4 regions of the Methylobacterium mesophilicum SR1.6/6 genome follow, and region 1 is predicted to be linked to each of the others. Evidence: riboswitches for the same ligand, from Rfam matches in the RefSeq annotation. Region 1 holds a riboswitch; each other region holds the start of a gene.

What was found. Region 1 has a riboswitch for cobalamin ahead of MMSR116_RS21805 (TonB-dependent receptor). Riboswitches for the same ligand answer to the same signal wherever they lie in the genome.
Region 2: linked by a shared signal. The riboswitch ahead of MMSR116_RS32585 (TonB-dependent receptor) and the one ahead of MMSR116_RS21805 (TonB-dependent receptor) in region 1 are both predicted to bind cobalamin.
Region 3: linked by a shared signal. The riboswitch ahead of MMSR116_RS29550 (TonB-dependent receptor) and the one ahead of MMSR116_RS21805 (TonB-dependent receptor) in region 1 are both predicted to bind cobalamin.
Region 4: linked by a shared signal. The riboswitch ahead of MMSR116_RS08130 (TonB-dependent receptor domain-containing protein) and the one ahead of MMSR116_RS21805 (TonB-dependent receptor) in region 1 are both predicted to bind cobalamin.

The regions. Positions count from the first base shown of each region.
Region 1 covers NZ_CP043538.1:4,583,815-4,587,602, reverse strand. Annotated here, with positions in the region: gene MMSR116_RS21810 (hypothetical protein) at 1-155, opposite strand, end outside; gene MMSR116_RS21805 (TonB-dependent receptor) at 149-2,332, opposite strand; cobalamin riboswitch at 2,618-2,810, opposite strand; gene MMSR116_RS21800 (NUDIX hydrolase) at 2,915-3,382, shown strand; gene MMSR116_RS21795 (RluA family pseudouridine synthase) at 3,525-3,788, shown strand, end outside.
Region 2 covers NZ_CP043538.1:4,920,192-4,923,979, forward strand. Annotated here, with positions in the region: gene MMSR116_RS23330 (HoxN/HupN/NixA family nickel/cobalt transporter) at 310-1,365, shown strand; cobalamin riboswitch at 1,465-1,671, shown strand; partial or broken gene MMSR116_RS32585 (TonB-dependent receptor) at 1,887-2,303, shown strand; gene MMSR116_RS23335 (iron chelate uptake ABC transporter family permease subunit) at 2,355-3,476, shown strand; gene MMSR116_RS23340 (ABC transporter ATP-binding protein) at 3,473-3,788, shown strand, end outside.
Region 3 covers NZ_CP043538.1:6,195,334-6,199,121, forward strand. Annotated here, with positions in the region: gene MMSR116_RS29550 (TonB-dependent receptor) at 1-1,376, opposite strand, end outside; cobalamin riboswitch at 1,647-1,844, opposite strand; gene MMSR116_RS29555 (hypothetical protein) at 1,963-2,286, opposite strand; gene MMSR116_RS29560 (type IA DNA topoisomerase) at 2,811-3,788, shown strand, end outside.
Region 4 covers NZ_CP043538.1:1,734,665-1,738,452, reverse strand. Annotated here, with positions in the region: gene MMSR116_RS08140 (TonB-dependent siderophore receptor) at 1-293, opposite strand, end outside; gene MMSR116_RS08135 (helix-turn-helix transcriptional regulator) at 521-1,267, opposite strand; cobalamin riboswitch at 1,637-1,845, shown strand; gene MMSR116_RS08130 (TonB-dependent receptor domain-containing protein) at 1,998-3,788, shown strand, end outside.

The DNA.
Region 1 (3,788 bases):
GCCTCGGTGAGCGCCGGGAACGGCACGTAGAGCATCACCAGCCCGGAGCCGATCCACAGCGCGAAGAACAGCCCCGCGGCGATCCCGGCCCAGCGGTGGAACAGGAGCAGCCAGCGCCGTCCCGCCTTGCCGAGCCGGCGCGGCAGGCTCACCACGTCACCGTGTAGGCGACCTCGACCGAGCGCGGGCGCCCGAGCAGCCAGTTGGTCCCGACCCCGTTAACGGCGTTGCCCGAGATCGCGTAGACCTTGTCGAACAGGTTGTAGACCCGCACGGACAGGCGCGACTCCGCCGTGACCTGATGGTCGAGGACCACGTTGACGAGGTTGTAGGCTGGGCGCCGCGCCGTGTTGCCGAAGTCGCTGTAGACCTGCCCGACATTCTGCAGCCCGACCCGCGCGGTCCAGTCGCGGGTGACGTCCCAGGTCAGCCAGAGATTGGCCACGCGCTCGGGCACGTCGATCGGCTGGTTGCCGGCATACGAGACCGTGGCGCCGTTCACCGTCTGGTCGAACCGGTCGTACTGCGCGTGGAGGAGCGCGAGGTTGCCGTCGAGCCGCCAGCCCGGCGCGAAGCGCCAGCCAAGCGCCAGCTCGAAGCCCTGCGAGGACTGGCTCCCCACCTGCGTGGACAGCGTCGGCTGGCCGGGGATCGCCGAGATCAGGTTGTCCTTGACGATCCGGTAGCCCGCGACGGTCCATTCGAGGGCGCCGTCGAAGGCCAGCCCCTTGGCGCCGATCTCGACCTGATCGCCGGTCGCGAGCTTGAAGCCCGCCAGCGACTGCGACAGCGTGATCAGGCTGTTCACCGGGTCGGTGGCGAAGCTGTACTGGGCGTAGAGCGCGCTGTCCGGCGTCGGGTTGTAGACGAGGCCGAACCGGTAGCCGAGCGCCCGATAGGTCTTCTCGAACCGCGATCCCGTCTGCAGGTCCTCGCGGTTCAGCGTCGGCACGTCGAGGCGCACGCCCGTGAGGAACGAGAGCTTGTCCGACAGGATCACCCGGTCCTCGGCGAAGACAGAGGCCTGGCTCGTCTGCGTCGCGTAGGCCGGGCGCGCCCGGCCGTTCTGCGGGAAGAGGCCCGGATCGTAGCCGGTAAGCGGCACGCTCGTGGTCTGGTCGAAGTAGAAGTTGTTTGTGTGGCGGAAGTCGATGTGATTCACGTCGAAACCGGCCACGAACTGGTTGCGCAGGCCGAATAGGTCGCCTCGGAACGTCGCGTCGAGACGGTCTCCGACCTGCTCCTGACTGTGGTAGATCTCCAGGTAGTCGCCCCGGTCCACGAGCCCGGTGCCGCGGTTGTAGCTGTACTGCTCGACGTCGAGCCAGTGGCGCCGGCTGGTCAGCCGGTAGGCGGTGTTGCGGATCGTGATGTCGGCCGAGGGGGACCACTCGGTCTTGAGCTGGGTCCAGTTGTCGGCCCAGGTGATCTTCGCGTCGCGGACGTTGTAGTTGTTGAACCGGATGAGATCCGGGATCCGTCCCTCGACCAGCGGGGTGCCCCAGTAGCGGGCGGGCTCCTGGTAGCCGAGATCGTGGCTCAGGGTGAAGGCGAGGTCGGCGCTCGGCCGGAACAGCAGGGCGGCGGAGACCGCGAGGTTGCGGAAATCGCCCTCCGGCCGCATCCAGCCGTCGGCGCGGTTGCCGCTGACGTTGAGGCGGTACGCGAAGGTGTCGCCGTACTCAGCCTGGCCCAGCGGGCCGCCGGAATCGAGGGCGAGCCGCGCGACCCCGTCGGTGCCGATCACCGCGCGGGCGGCGTTGATCGGCACGAAGACCGGCTTCTTGGGCACCACGTTGATGACGCCGCCGATGGCGCCGTCGCCGTAGAGCACCGAGGACGGCCCGCGCAGCACCTCGATCCGCTCGACGTTCCACGTGTCGAACGGGAAGGTCACGGTGTTGGCGCCGACGTAGAAGCGCGTGCCGTCGTAGAGCTGCTGGATCGAGTTCGGGCCGGCGAAGCCGCGGGACGTGAACGCGCCGTTGCCGTTGCCGGGCGCCGCGATGGTGGTGATGCCGGTCGCGTCCTGGGTCACGGCCTCGGCGATCGTGTCCTGGCCGCGCAGCCGCGCGGTCTCGCCCGACACGATGTCGAGGCTGGCCGGCGTCTCCAGCGGCGTCAGGCCGAGGCGGCTCGCGGTCCGGTCAGGCGTGCGCAGGTTGAGCCCGTTCGGCGGGAGGCGGCTCGGGTCGCCGCCCGCGCCCGCGACCGACAGCTCATCCAGCGTGACCACCTCCTGTGCGGCGGCCGGACTGGCGAGGAGCGCGAGGAGAACGCCGCAGAGCGGGGCCCGCCCGCCGAGGCAGGAGCGATGGGTCGATGGAGACATGGGGAAAGCGGTCCGTGCGCGGCGCGCGCCGGCCCCCGCGTCCTACAAGCATTGTAATAACATTACAATGCGCTCGCTGTCTGGTAGCCTCTGCCTGTGCGGGCGCGCGACGGCGTCCTGCGACAGGGCTCGAGGGGTTCGGGACGGCGGAGACGGGCATGGGGAACGGCGTCGCGGGCGCGCTTGCTGTGGCACGTCACCGCGAACGAGGCCTCGGCGGCCGCCTCCCCTCGGGACTGGCGTCGCCTCGACACCCGCCAGGACACCCCGCCCGGCGCGTTTCGCGTGTGACCACGGCTGACGGCAGGTCTCCTGGCTCGCGGGTCGCCGCCCTCGCACCGTCTTCCCGGGGTGACCCAGTGACGTGGTGGTGAAGGGCTCGCCGCTTACAGTTGCGGGGGCAGCCGCGGCTTCGGGGCGAACCCCTCACAGCGTTCCCTTTTGATCCCCGAGGGGAACCGTCGCGCACAGCTTGGCCGTAGCGGGGCGGGCCGTCAACCGTGTGTCCGGTTGTTGCCGTGGATCGGCGCGCGGGGCACCGGGCCGTTGCGGCCTCGCCGACGACGGGCTAGCCCGTGCGGGATGACGGTCTGGCGGCCCCCTGCGGAGATTCGCGTCAAAGCGCTGGGTCTGCCCCGGCGCGGCAACAGCCTGCTCGTGGCGGAGGTCCGCGCGGATGACGGGCGGCTGAAAGGCGTCCGGCCCCTCGGCGGCAGCGTCGCGTTCGGCGAGCGGGTCGAGGGCGCCCTGATCCGGGAGTTCCAGGAGGAGCTCGGCGTCACCGTTTCGGTGCTCGGCGGCCCCCGCGTCATGGAGAACATCTTCACGCACGAGGGGCAGGTCGGGCACGAGGTGCTGTTCCTGTTCCCCGTCGCCCTGCCGCCGGGACGGTTCGACGGGCAGGAGCGCTTCGTCTTCCACGAGGATTCCGGCACTGCCTGCATGGCGCGGTGGTGGGATCTGGACGGGCTCGACGTGCCGGGCGGTCCCGACCTCTTCCCCGCCGGCCTGAAGGACCGCCTCCGCGACGCGTGGCGCGCGGAGACCTGACGGACCGGGCTGCCCCACCGCCTTTGCCGCTCGGCGCGGGCGATGCTACAGCCGGGCAATCCCATCGGTCCGGACGTCCGCGACGCCGCGGCCCATGCGCCCGGACGCTCCGTCCGACGCGGAGACGGGTGCCGGCGGAAGCATGACGACACGACCTCCCAGAAGCGGCGGGCCGACGGGGCGCAAGCCTCAGGCCGGCAAGTCCAGCCCCAGCAAGTTCAGGGGCGGCAAGGCCCAGGCCGACGGCCGCGCCCGCACGGGCCCGCGCACCAGCGCCCGCGACGCCGCCGAGCGCGCGGCCCGCAACCGCGGCGAGGATGCCGGCGCGCGCGATCCCTGGGGCGCGCAGGCCGCTGCGGCCCCGGCGCCGGCCGGCCGCCGAAGCCGCCCGCGACGGGCGGCCGCA
Region 2 (3,788 bases), 340 kb from region 1:
GATGCCGGACGGAGTGCTTCGATGGCTCGGGCGCATCGCTACGTCGTCGGCATGATGCCCCTGCTGGAAGCCATCATGCGAGACCAGGGGCGCTCCGCCCAGGCCGTCGCGACTGAACTGACGCGCCGTGCCGTGCAAAAGCCGCGCGGCGGGGTGATCTGGACATCGGCAGACGCGCAAAGGCTCCTGCGCCGCTCAAGCATTGGCCGGGAGGTGCATCGACCCGGTGGGCAGGCGGGAGACGGGGCCCCGGCAAGCCGCCGTGGCGTGGCCGTGGCAAGGTCGGACGGATAGGGGATGATAAAAGGGATGGTCCTATCCAAAGACGCAGCACCCGGCGTCGTCCGGCGCCGTATCGGTCTGCTCTACCTCGTCCTGATTGCGGCCAACATCGCGGCTTGGTCCTGGGCCTATAGCCTGTTCGCGGGGCAGCCGGCCCTGCTCTCGACCGCGCTGCTGGCCTACGTCTTCGGGCTACGGCACGCGGTCGATCCCGACCACATCGCCGCCATCGACAACGTCACCCGCAAGCTGATGCAGGCGGGCCAGCGGCCGGTCTCGGTCGGCTTCTGGTTCGCGCTCGGCCATTCCACCGTCGTGGTGGTGGCCGCGGCCGCGGTGGCGCTGGCCGCGACCAGCCTGATCACGGCCTCGGAAGGCTACCGGGAACTCGGCGGCCTGATCGGCACCGGCGTCTCGGCCGCCTTCCTCATCCTTATCGGCTTGGTCAATCTCGTCGTCCTCGTGGGCGTCTGGCGCGCGTTCCGACAGGTGCGGCGCACCGGCCGCTACGTCGAGGCCGACCTCGACATGCTGCTCGCCAACCAGGGCGTGCTCGCCCGGATCCTGCGGCCGCTATTCCGCCTCGTGACGCGCTCCTGGCACATGTACCCGCTGGGCCTGCTCTTCGCGCTCGGCTTCGACACCGCCACGGAGGTGAGCCTCTTCGGGCTCTCGGCCGCTCAGGCGAGCCAGGGCACAGACCTCTGGACGATCCTTGTCTTCCCGGCCCTGTTCACCGCTGGGATGACCCTGATCGACGCGACCGATGGCGTGCTGATGCTCGGCGCCTACAGCTGGGCCTATGTCCAGCCCATGCGGAAGCTGTTCTATAACCTCACCATCACTCTGGTCTCGGTGGCTGTCGCGCTGGTGGTCGGCACGCTGGAGGCGCTAAACCTCCTGGCGGACAAGCTCAACCTCCAGGGCTGGTTCTGGCAACGGGTGGCCGCGATCAACGACCATTTCGGCGTGCTGGGTTTCGGCATCGTCGGCCTCTTCGCGGCGGCGTGGCTCCTGTCGTTCCTGATCTACCGCCTCGGCCGGTTCGACCGTATCGACGTAAGACCTGCAGATGCTCCCTGACCACTCACGGGCACCTCTTAGGACAACGACCGATCCGTCCCGGAAGACACACGACTCAACAACCTGTTTTCATGCGTTGACGGATAGAGACACCGCAGCCTAGCTTGAACGGGACGGTTCCCCTCGGGGATCAAAAGGGAACGTGGTGAGGTCACGCCCGTGAGGGCTCGGCCGATGCCGCGGCTGCCCCCGCAACTGTAAGCGGCGAGTCCTTCATCACGACGTCACTGGGCGGCCTCGCCCGGGAAGACGATGAGAGGGCGACGACCCGCGAGCCAGGAGACCTGCCGTCAGCCGTGGTCACACGCGGAGCTTGCCGGGCGGGGTGTCCTGGGAGGTGTCGCGGCGCCGTGGTTCCCTTGAGGACGCGGCCGCCGAGGCCTCGTTCGCGGTGACGTGCCACAGCCGTCCCCCGAGGCCGTCCCGTGTCCTGCTTCATCTCTCCCGCGCTCAGGCGTGCGCTCGTTTCGTCCTGCATCGGCAGCGTGGTTCTCTCCGCCTCGCCGGTCCTGGCCCAGCAGGTGGCCGCTCCCTTCGCCGATGCCCCCCGGCAAGCGGCTGCGGCCGAGGCGGCGGTCAGCCTCTCCGAGATCTCGGTTTCCGCTACCGGACTGCCGACGCCCATCGCCGCCACGGGATCGAGCGTCACGGTCCTGACCGACCGCGTGCTCGAAGACCAGCAGCGGCGCACCGTGCCGGACGCCCTGCAACAGGTGCCCGGCCTCAACGTGGTGCAGACGGGCGGCCCCGGCGGGCAGACATCGGTGTTCATCCGCGGCGCGAACTCGAACCAGACCAAGGTCCTGATCGACGGCATCGACGCCACGGACCCCTCGAACTCGAACGGCTCGTTCGACTTCGGTCAGCTGCTGACCGACGACCTCTCTCGCATCGAGGTCCTGCGCGGGCCTCAGAGCGGCCTTTACGGCAGTGACGCCATCGGCGGCGTGATCTCCTTCACGACCAAGCGGGGCGAGGGACCGACGCGCGTGACCCTGCGGACCGAGGGCGGATCGTTCGGCACCTTCAACCAGTTCGGCCGCATCAGCGGGGCGCAGGACGGCTTCGACTACTCCGTGTCGATCCAGCACTTCCGGGCAGCCGCGACGCCCGTCACGCCGCGCGACCTCGTGCCCTTCGGCCGCCCGATCCACCCGAACTACTACGACAACGAGACGGTCTCGGCGAAGCTCGGCTACCAGTTCACCGACACGTTCCGGGTCAACTCGACCACGCGGTTCATCAACTCGCGCCTGCTGTTCACCGGTACGGACTTCAGCACCTTCCCGGCATTTCCGTCCGCGGTCCGCAGCGCCGCCGACGTGCAGCAGCTCTTCACCCGCAACGAGGCCGAATGGACGCCCATCGTCGGCTTTCACAACATCTTCGCGATCAACTACTCGAACCTGTTCAACCGCCAGCAGCAGAACGAGTACGACCCGTTCGCCATCCAACCGACGACCGGCCTCGGCGAGCGCCTGCGCTACGAGTACCGCGGCGACTACCTTCTCTCGCCCGGCAACCTCGTCCTGTTCGGGGCGCAGCGCGACGAGGAGAGCCTGCTGACGAACGATCCGAACGCGTTCGGTGCCGGCACCCTCAAGGCGCGCAACGGCAACACGGCGGGCTACGGCGAGGTGCAACTGACGCCCTTCGACCGCGCCGCGCTCGTGGCCAACATCCGCCACGACGAGAACGACCAGTTCGGGCCCGCCACCACGTTCCGCGTCGCGCCGAGCTACATCCTGCCCGGCACCGAGACGCGCCTGAAGGGTAGCGTGGGCACGGGATTCAAGGCACCGACCCTCAGCCAGCTCTACCAGAACTTCCCGGCGTCCAACTTCTTCGGCAACCCGAACCTCAAGCCGGAGGAGAGCTTCGGGTTCGACGGCCTCGTCGTGCCGCATCTGATGCGGCCACTCGTCGGGTCTCGTCCTGGGGCATGCCTGCTGCCGAGCGGCCTCGCGGGGGCGGTGCTGGTCCTCGCGGCGGATATCGGCGTGCGCCTGCTTGCCACCCGGCCGGAACTCAAGCTCGGCGTGGTGACCGCTCTGGTCGGGGCGCCGTTCCTGATCGTGTTGCTTCTGCGCAGCCGTGGGAGGCGGGCATGAGCCTCGGGCTGCAGGATGCCCTGGTGACGCTGGATGGCCGGACCATCCTCTCGGACATCGGTCTGATCTTACAGCCTGGCCGCTTCGTCGGGCTGGTGGGCCCGAACGGGGCCGGCAAGACCACGCTCCTTCGCGTCCTGGCGGGGCTGATTACCCCAAGCCACGGCCAAGCCAACCTCGAAGGCCGTCCGCTGGCCGGCATGGGCCGCGACGAACGGGCTCGCCACATAGCCGCCCTGTTCCAGGGTGCGGGGGTCGGCTGGCCGATGACGGTCCGCGAGATCGTGGCGCTCGGACGGCTGCCGCACCGCC
Region 3 (3,788 bases), 1.6 Mb from region 1:
GTGGTGTTGAACAGCGACGACGTCGGGTCGACGGTGGCGGTCACGCCGCGCACGTCGTTCGAGTGGAAGCCGCCGCCGTAATTCACGTAGAGTTCGGTGTCGAACCACGGCCCGAGCGTCAGGCCGAGCTTCGGGTTGACGATGCCGTCCCGCGCTTGGCCGGAATTGGCCGGCGTGTCCGAGACGACGCTGGCGGAGTAGCCGTCCGCGCGGAAGCCGATCGAGGTGCGCAGCCAGTCGGTCCAGCGGACCCGGTTGTCGAAGTAGAAGGCCCCGCTCGTCTCCAGCACGCGATCGTCGAGCACCCCGGAACGGTACTGCCGGTTCGTGGTGTTGAACAGACCGACACGGATCGAGTCGGTCCGCGTCTGCACGCCGATCTCGTTCTCCATCGGGCGCCCGAACAGGTCGCCCTGGAAGATGTGCAGGGCCTCGCCGCCGCCGATAATGCGTTGATCGAGCTGGTGGAACTGGTCGCCATTGACCGGGTCGTTGAGGAAGTAGGTGAAATCGTTGAACAGGTTCAGCTGGGACCGGATGATGTAGGCCGAGGCCCGCGTCACGCCCGTATCGTCCGTCGCACTGAACTTGCCCGAGAGCGAGAAGCGCGAGGTGTCTCCGCCATCCGCGGGATTGATCGTGCCGTAGCGGCTGATGAGGCCAGAGACGACGGCGCGCTCGGGGATCTGGTTGGTCGCCGTCCACCGGGCTGCGTAGGCCATGCCGGTGATCGAGAAGCCGTCGAGCGGTGTGCCCTGGCTGTAGCGGGCCACCCCGTTGATCTTGCGCAGCGCGTCCGGGACGACCCACGGGCCGTCATAGACCTGCGCCTCGCCAGCCAGGAGCAGGTTGCCCTCGCCCAGCGGCACGGTGGTGATCGACAGGGCGCGCTTGTAGCCGAAGCTGCCGATCGATGTGAGGGCGACGTTCCTGGGTGTCGCGTCGAGGTAGTCGATCCGCACCGAGCCCGCGGAGGCGAAATCGCCGTCGCGCACGAAATACGGCCCCTTGTGGAATTCCACGGCACCGACAAGCTCGGGGATGAGGAAGTTGATGTCGGCGTAGCCCTGGCCGTGGGCGTGGGTGCGCATGTTGAGCGGCATGCCGTCGAGGAACAGCGCGATGTCGGTGCCGTGGTCGAGGTTGAAGCCGCGCAGGAAAAACTGATTGGCTTTGCCCTCGCCCGAGTGCTGTGTGACGATCAGCCCCGGCACCGCCTCCAGCACCTCGCCGGGGCGGGTCACGGGGCGGCTGTTGACCTGCGCACCCGTGATGACGCCGGAACTGGCGGAGTCCACCGGTGTGCTGATCCCGCCGATGCCGGTCGTGCCTCCGACATAGCCTGCGCTCGCGGACGGACCGGCTTGCGGAGCCATGGCCGCGGCGGTCTCCGCCGTGACCGAGATCTCCTCCAGCGTCGCCTCGGTGGTCGCCGCACGCGACGTGGATCGGTCCTGGGCTACAGCCGCTGATGCGAGTGCGGCGAGGCCGAGGCCCGACAAGGTCGAGAGCCGTCGGCCGGTTTGACGGTGGAACACGGGAGCCTCGGCAACGGCAGTGGCACGTCACCGCGAACAAGTCCGAGACAACCGCGTCAGCGCGGCTGTCTCGACACCCACCAGGACACCCCGCCCGGCGCGTTTCGCGTGTGACCACGGCTGACGGCAGGTCTCCTGGCTCGCGGGTCGCCGCCCTCGCACCGTCTTCCCGGATGGGTCTCATCCAGTGACGCGGTGGTGCTGGGCTCGCCGCTTACAGTTGCGGGGGCAGCCGCGGCCTTGGAGCAGGCTCCTCACCGCGTTCCCTTTTGATCCCCGAGGGGAACCGTCACAGTCAGGCTAGGTGATCGGCCAAAGCTTCGTCAACGCGACGAAGCGCGTTCCTGTGACGTGTGCCCTTTTGGCTGCGTTCGGGAGCGCGCCTTGTGGGAGTGGCCGGCCGCTCCCGCTGCGTGCAGTCCCGCTATTCAGCCTTGCGATGCCCGCGACCGTGCTGATCCTTGTCGGCACCTGCCGCCGCCGCGGCTTCCTTCTCGGCCTTGCCCGCCGTCGCCGTGCTCGTGGCGGCGTCGCTGGTTGCGCCGGACGGTGCGTTGGACGCGGCCGATTTCGGATGGCCTCTGCCCTCCGTCGGCGTCTCGGCTTTCCCACCCTCCATCACCACAGGATGGCCGGCATCGGCCTTGGCGCTTCCGGCCGCTTGGACCTCGGCCGTCTTCTGCTCCTGTGCGCTCCGCGTCGCATGGTGCTGGCCGTCACCGGACTGACCCTTCGCGGGATTCGACATCGTGACCTCATCTGTGCTGGTCACGCGGCAACGGCCCACAGCCGCCACAGTTCGGTGAGGTCGCCCGGTGCGACGAATGGCCGAACGCGGCGCGCGGCCTGCGCGGCTTCCCTGCCAGACAGGTCGTCGACATGCGCGGGCCCGGACGCGCTAGGGCGATCACCGTCGTCGTCTTCGGTCATTGCCGCCCGGCCGGTTCGAGCGGGCGGCAACCGCGCAGCCAGCCGCGGAACCCATGCTCTTGAGCAGTGTGAGCGCTCAAGACCGCACGAAGGCTCTGTCGCCGCCACCCCGGGCGATGAGATTGAGAGTGGCGACCGTCCGCTTCTCCACCAGCTGAGTCTGGAAACGGACGGGCCGCTTGCGGCCGCAAACCGGACAGCCACCTGTCTTTCCTTGCACGCGGTGCGCTGACCGAGATCGCGCCGCGACGTTCTTGAGCCGAGCCGGTTGCATGCGAGGCCGCTATGGAACAAAATGTGAACTCGTGGTCGGGCGCGGCGGGCGCTACCGTGGGCAGCGACATGTCACCTTCACGTTCCGGCCGCACGCTGTTCTTCTTCGAGAAACCCTCGGCGATGCGGCAGCTGCAGCGCTTCTTCCGCTCACCGAACACCGTCTGCGTGGCCGCCGAGGGGCACCTGCTGTCCGCCGAAGAGCCGGGCAGTATCCGACCCGAGTGGAAGCCCTGGCGCTTCGATGCGCTGCCCATCACGCTCGCCACGATCCCGGTCAGTTGCGGCACGAACCGGTCCGGGCAATCGCACGAGCCGAAGATCGCCGCCATCCGGCAGGCGCTGAGCGGCGTCGAGCGCGTGATCATCGCGACCGATCCCGGGCGCGAGGGTTCCATGATCGCCTGGGAGGTGCTGGAGCACCTCGGCTGGCGTGGCCGCGTCGACCGGATCAAGCTCGGCGCGCTCGACGATGTCTCGATCCGGCGCGCCTTCGCGGCCCTGGCCAAGGAAGTCGGCTCGGGCGAGCGCGACTACGCCGCCTACCTCGAAGCGCTGTGCAGGCAGTACGAGGACTACCACCTCGGGCTGAACGGCACCCGGGCCATCTCGCTGCGCCTGCGCCCGCCCGAGTTCCGGGAACCCTGGCGCTTCGGTGGCGTGCAGACGCCCACCCTCGCCATTCTGGCCGACCTGGAGGCGCGCATCCGCTCCTTCGTGCCGCAGGACTTCTTCAAGGTCGCCCTGCACCTGAGCACGCAATCCGGTGCCGAACTGACGCTGTGGCACGCCCCCAAGGATCGGATCTTCGACGCGGCCATCGCCGAGACGATCCGGCAGGCGGCCACGACCTGGTCGGGCCCCCTGGCGGTCGCGCACAAGGACGTGCGCCGCGCGCCCCCTCGTCTGTTCTCCAAGGACACCCTGGCGCGGCGCTGCGCCAAGCGGTTCGGCTGGGACCCGCAGCACACGGCAGGGCTCGCTCAGGAGCTGTACGACCAGGGTTACCTCAGCTACCCGCGCACGGAGTCCGAGTACCTGCCGGAC
Region 4 (3,788 bases), 2.8 Mb from region 1:
ACACCGGCGGTGTAGCGCAGTGCCTCGCTCGGATTCTGTGCGCCGGTCGCCCGGATCTGGTCGGCTGTGACGACGCTGATCGACTGCGGCGTCTCGATCAGCGCAGTATCGGTCTTGGTGCCAGTGGCGCTACGCTTGGCTGTGAAGCCGCGTACCGGGCCATCCGCTCGCTCGCCGCTGGCACCGCCGACGCCCGGCGGACCAGATGCGGCGGCGCCTTCAGCCCCGACTACCGAAATCTCGCCGAGGGTGACCTGAGCCGGGGCGGGTTGCGCCGCAACGACTGCGACCATCGACGCAAACGCGCTCGCGGACACCATGTACAGCGAGCCCACTCGACAGATGATCCTGTACGTCCACATAAATTTCGAGCCCCGGGCGGCCGGTCGACCGCAGACGTCGCTGCTCCTTCACGGAGTCGTGAAGACCGTCATACGCTCCAGTCTCGCCCACAACAATGATCGATACTTTCGGAATAAGCATGATTCCGTTCGATCGAGTTTAGTGTTGTTCTAAGTTTTCAGATCGATGTGGTTCGTGCGGCGACCAAGGCGCTTGGTGGCATGCCGAAACGCTTCTTGAAGAGGGTCGCGAAGTGCGGGGCGGAATATCCGACGTTCTGGGCGACTTCACCGACGGTCGCCTTGCGGCTGGCGAGCATCCGGTAGGCCGATTGCAGACGCCGCTCCTGGAGGACGGCGTAGGGCGTCATGCCGTAGGTGATCCGGAAGCCACGGGTGAGCTTAGCCGGCGTCATTCCGACGCGCCGGGCTACCGCGTCGAAATCTGGTACGGAGTCGAGGCGTTCCAGGATTATTGCGCTAGCCGCCTCGACGCGGCCGCGATCCACGATCGTAAGCGTGCGAGTGAGCCCTACCGGCTCGGCCAATCCCTCAGCTTCGAACACGAGGGCGAGGAGTTCGAGGGCCTTAGCTGCTTGATACAGGGGCTGTCCCGCCGGGCCCGCTGCGGCAAGGATCTGCGACGCCACCGCCTGTATCGTCGCGTCGGCCGGACGCCCCTCGAAAACGAAACCACGCTCCACGGAGAGCTGCACCATCGCGGATGCGATGGTGCCTAGGCTCGTTTTGGCGTGGTCGGGATCGACTCGGACGTGAACGCTGCTTAGCGGCTGACCCGCCGAGACGGTCTGGTCCCTGACGAGTTCCCGCTCGGTGAAGCCGACGAGTAGCGCGGGAGCCTCGATCGCGATCGCGGGCAAGTCGTCAACCTGGAAGCTGGTTCGTCCGCGCAGGTAGACGACCACGCGTAGGCCCGTACCCACCGGTGCCGTCGTCCGGAATGTCTCCCCAAACGTAGTCTCGTTTGTGAAGACGCTCAGCCACCCACCGAGGTGATGGGCGACCGTGCTGGACGGGCGTTGAAAGACGTTATCCACTGACTCGGCAAAAGACATGTAGCCGAACTATAAATCGTAACTTGTTCGCAGTCGATAATCCGACAAAGATTTTAATTAGAACGATTACAATAAGTCAGGCTCTTTAGGTGCAGATACGCCGTGACACTCGGATAAGGCAATGATGTTTTAGGATTCATTCTTGCTGAAAGCTGTCAGAGTAAATAGATTCGGCTAGCTAAATGAATGGACGTTCGCATTGACTCACGAGCCCGTGAGGCATAGCTTGACAGTGACGGTTCCCCTCGGGGATCAAAAGGGAACGCGGTGAGATCACGCCCGTGAGGGCTCGGTCGATGCCGCGGCTGCCCCCGCAACTGTAAGCGGCGAGTCCTTCATCACGACGTCACTGGGCGCCCTCGCCCGGGAAGACGATGAGAGGGCGACGACCCGCGAGCCAGGAGACCTGCCGTCAGCCGTGGTCACACGCGGAGCTTGCCGGGCGGGGTGTCCTGGGAGGTGTCGCGGCGCCGTGGTTCCTTGGAGGACCCGACCGCCGAGGCCTTGTTCGCGGTGACGTGCCACAGCCGTCCCCCGAGGCCGTCCCGTGTCCTGTTCCGTTCCCTCCGCGCTCCAGCGCATGCTGGCGCTGTCCTGCGCCGCATCCACGCTGCTCGTCGCCGTTCCAGCCCGCGCGCAGCAGGTCGCCGCGCCCTTTGCCGATGCGCCGGGAGGCGCCCAGGCCGCGGTCTCCCTGTCCGAGATTTCGGTATCGGCCACCGGCGTACCGACGCCGATTGCCAACACAGGGTCGAGCGTCACCGTCCTGACTGAGCGCCTGCTTCAGGAACAGCAGCGCCGGACGGTGCCGGATGCTCTACAGCAGGTGCCCGGCCTCAACGTCGTCCAGACCGGCGGCGCCGGCGGCCAGACCTCGGTCTTCATCCGCGGCACCAACTCGAACCACGTGAAGGTCCAGATCGACGGCATCGACGTCAACGACCCTTCGACCCCGAACCGCGCCTTCGACTTCAGCCAGTTGCAGACCTACGACCTCTCCCGGATCGAGGTGCTGCGCGGCCCGCAGAGCGGCCTCTACGGGGCCGACGCTATCGGCGGCGTGATCTCTGTGGTCACCAAGCGCGGCGAGGGACCGGCCCGGGCGACGGCGACCGTCGAGGGCGGCTCGTTCGGCACCTTCAACCAGTTCGGCAACATCTCCGGCTCGGAGGGGATCTTCGACTACTCGGTCTCAGTCGGCCACATCCGGCAATCCGCCGTCCAGGTCACGCCGTTCGAGCTGCTACCCCGCGGCGTGCCGCTGCGGACCGCCTTCACCGACATCAAGACGGTCTCGACCAAGCTCGGGGCGCAACTCACCGACGAGTTCCGCCTGAACTACGTTCTACGCTTCTCCGACAGCGCCTATCTCGACCAAGCCGACGGCGGCTTCCCATACGTGCCGCTGCCGTACCGGAACCTCAACGACCAGCAGCAGCTGATCATGAGGGGCGAGGCCGAATGGACGCCGGTGCCGGGCTTCCACAATGTCTTCGGGGCGAACTACTCGAAGTTCGACCGCCTGTTCGCCGGCCCGCTGGATCCACTCGCGCCGCCGACGCCCACCACCTACCTCGGCGAGCGAACCCGGTTCGATTACCGCGGCGATTGGCAATTCTCGCCCGGCAACCTCGTGCTGTTCGGGGCCCAGCGCGAGGACGAGCGCTTCGAGACGACCGGCATCGACCGGTCCAACGGCAACACCGCCGGCTTCGCCGAGCTTCAGACGACGCCCTTCGCGGGAGCTGCGCTGGTGGCCAACATCCGCCACGACGCGAACGATCAGTTCGGCGGCGCGACCACCTTCCGGGTGGCGCCGAGCTACATCGTGCCCGGCACCGAGACCCGCCTGAAGGGCAGCGTCGGCACCGGCTTCAAGCCGCCGACCCTGAGCCAGCTCTATCAGGACTACCCGGGCTTCCGCTTCTTCGGGAACCCGAACCTACGGCCGGAGGAGAGCTTCGGGTTCGACGGCGGCTTCGAACAGCCGTTGTTCGACGGGTTCATGACCGTCGGCACGACCTACTTCCAGACCGACTTCAAGAACCTGATCCAGACGGCCTACTACCCGACCTTCTCCACCAACGTGAACGTCGGTCGGGCGACTGCCTACGGCACCGAGAGCTTCGTCGCCCTGCGCTTCAACGAGTTCTGGAGCGGGCGGCTGGACTGGACCACCACGGTGACGAAGGACGAGATCGCCCATCAGGAGCTGTTGCGCCGGCCACGCAATAAGGTCAGCGCCACCGCGATCTGGAACCTGATGCCGGGCTTGACCATGACTGGCACGCTCATCGTGCTGGGGTCGTTCGTGGACGGAAACAGGGACTTCTCCGTGCCGCGCCTGAAGGCCCCCGGCTTCACGCTGGTG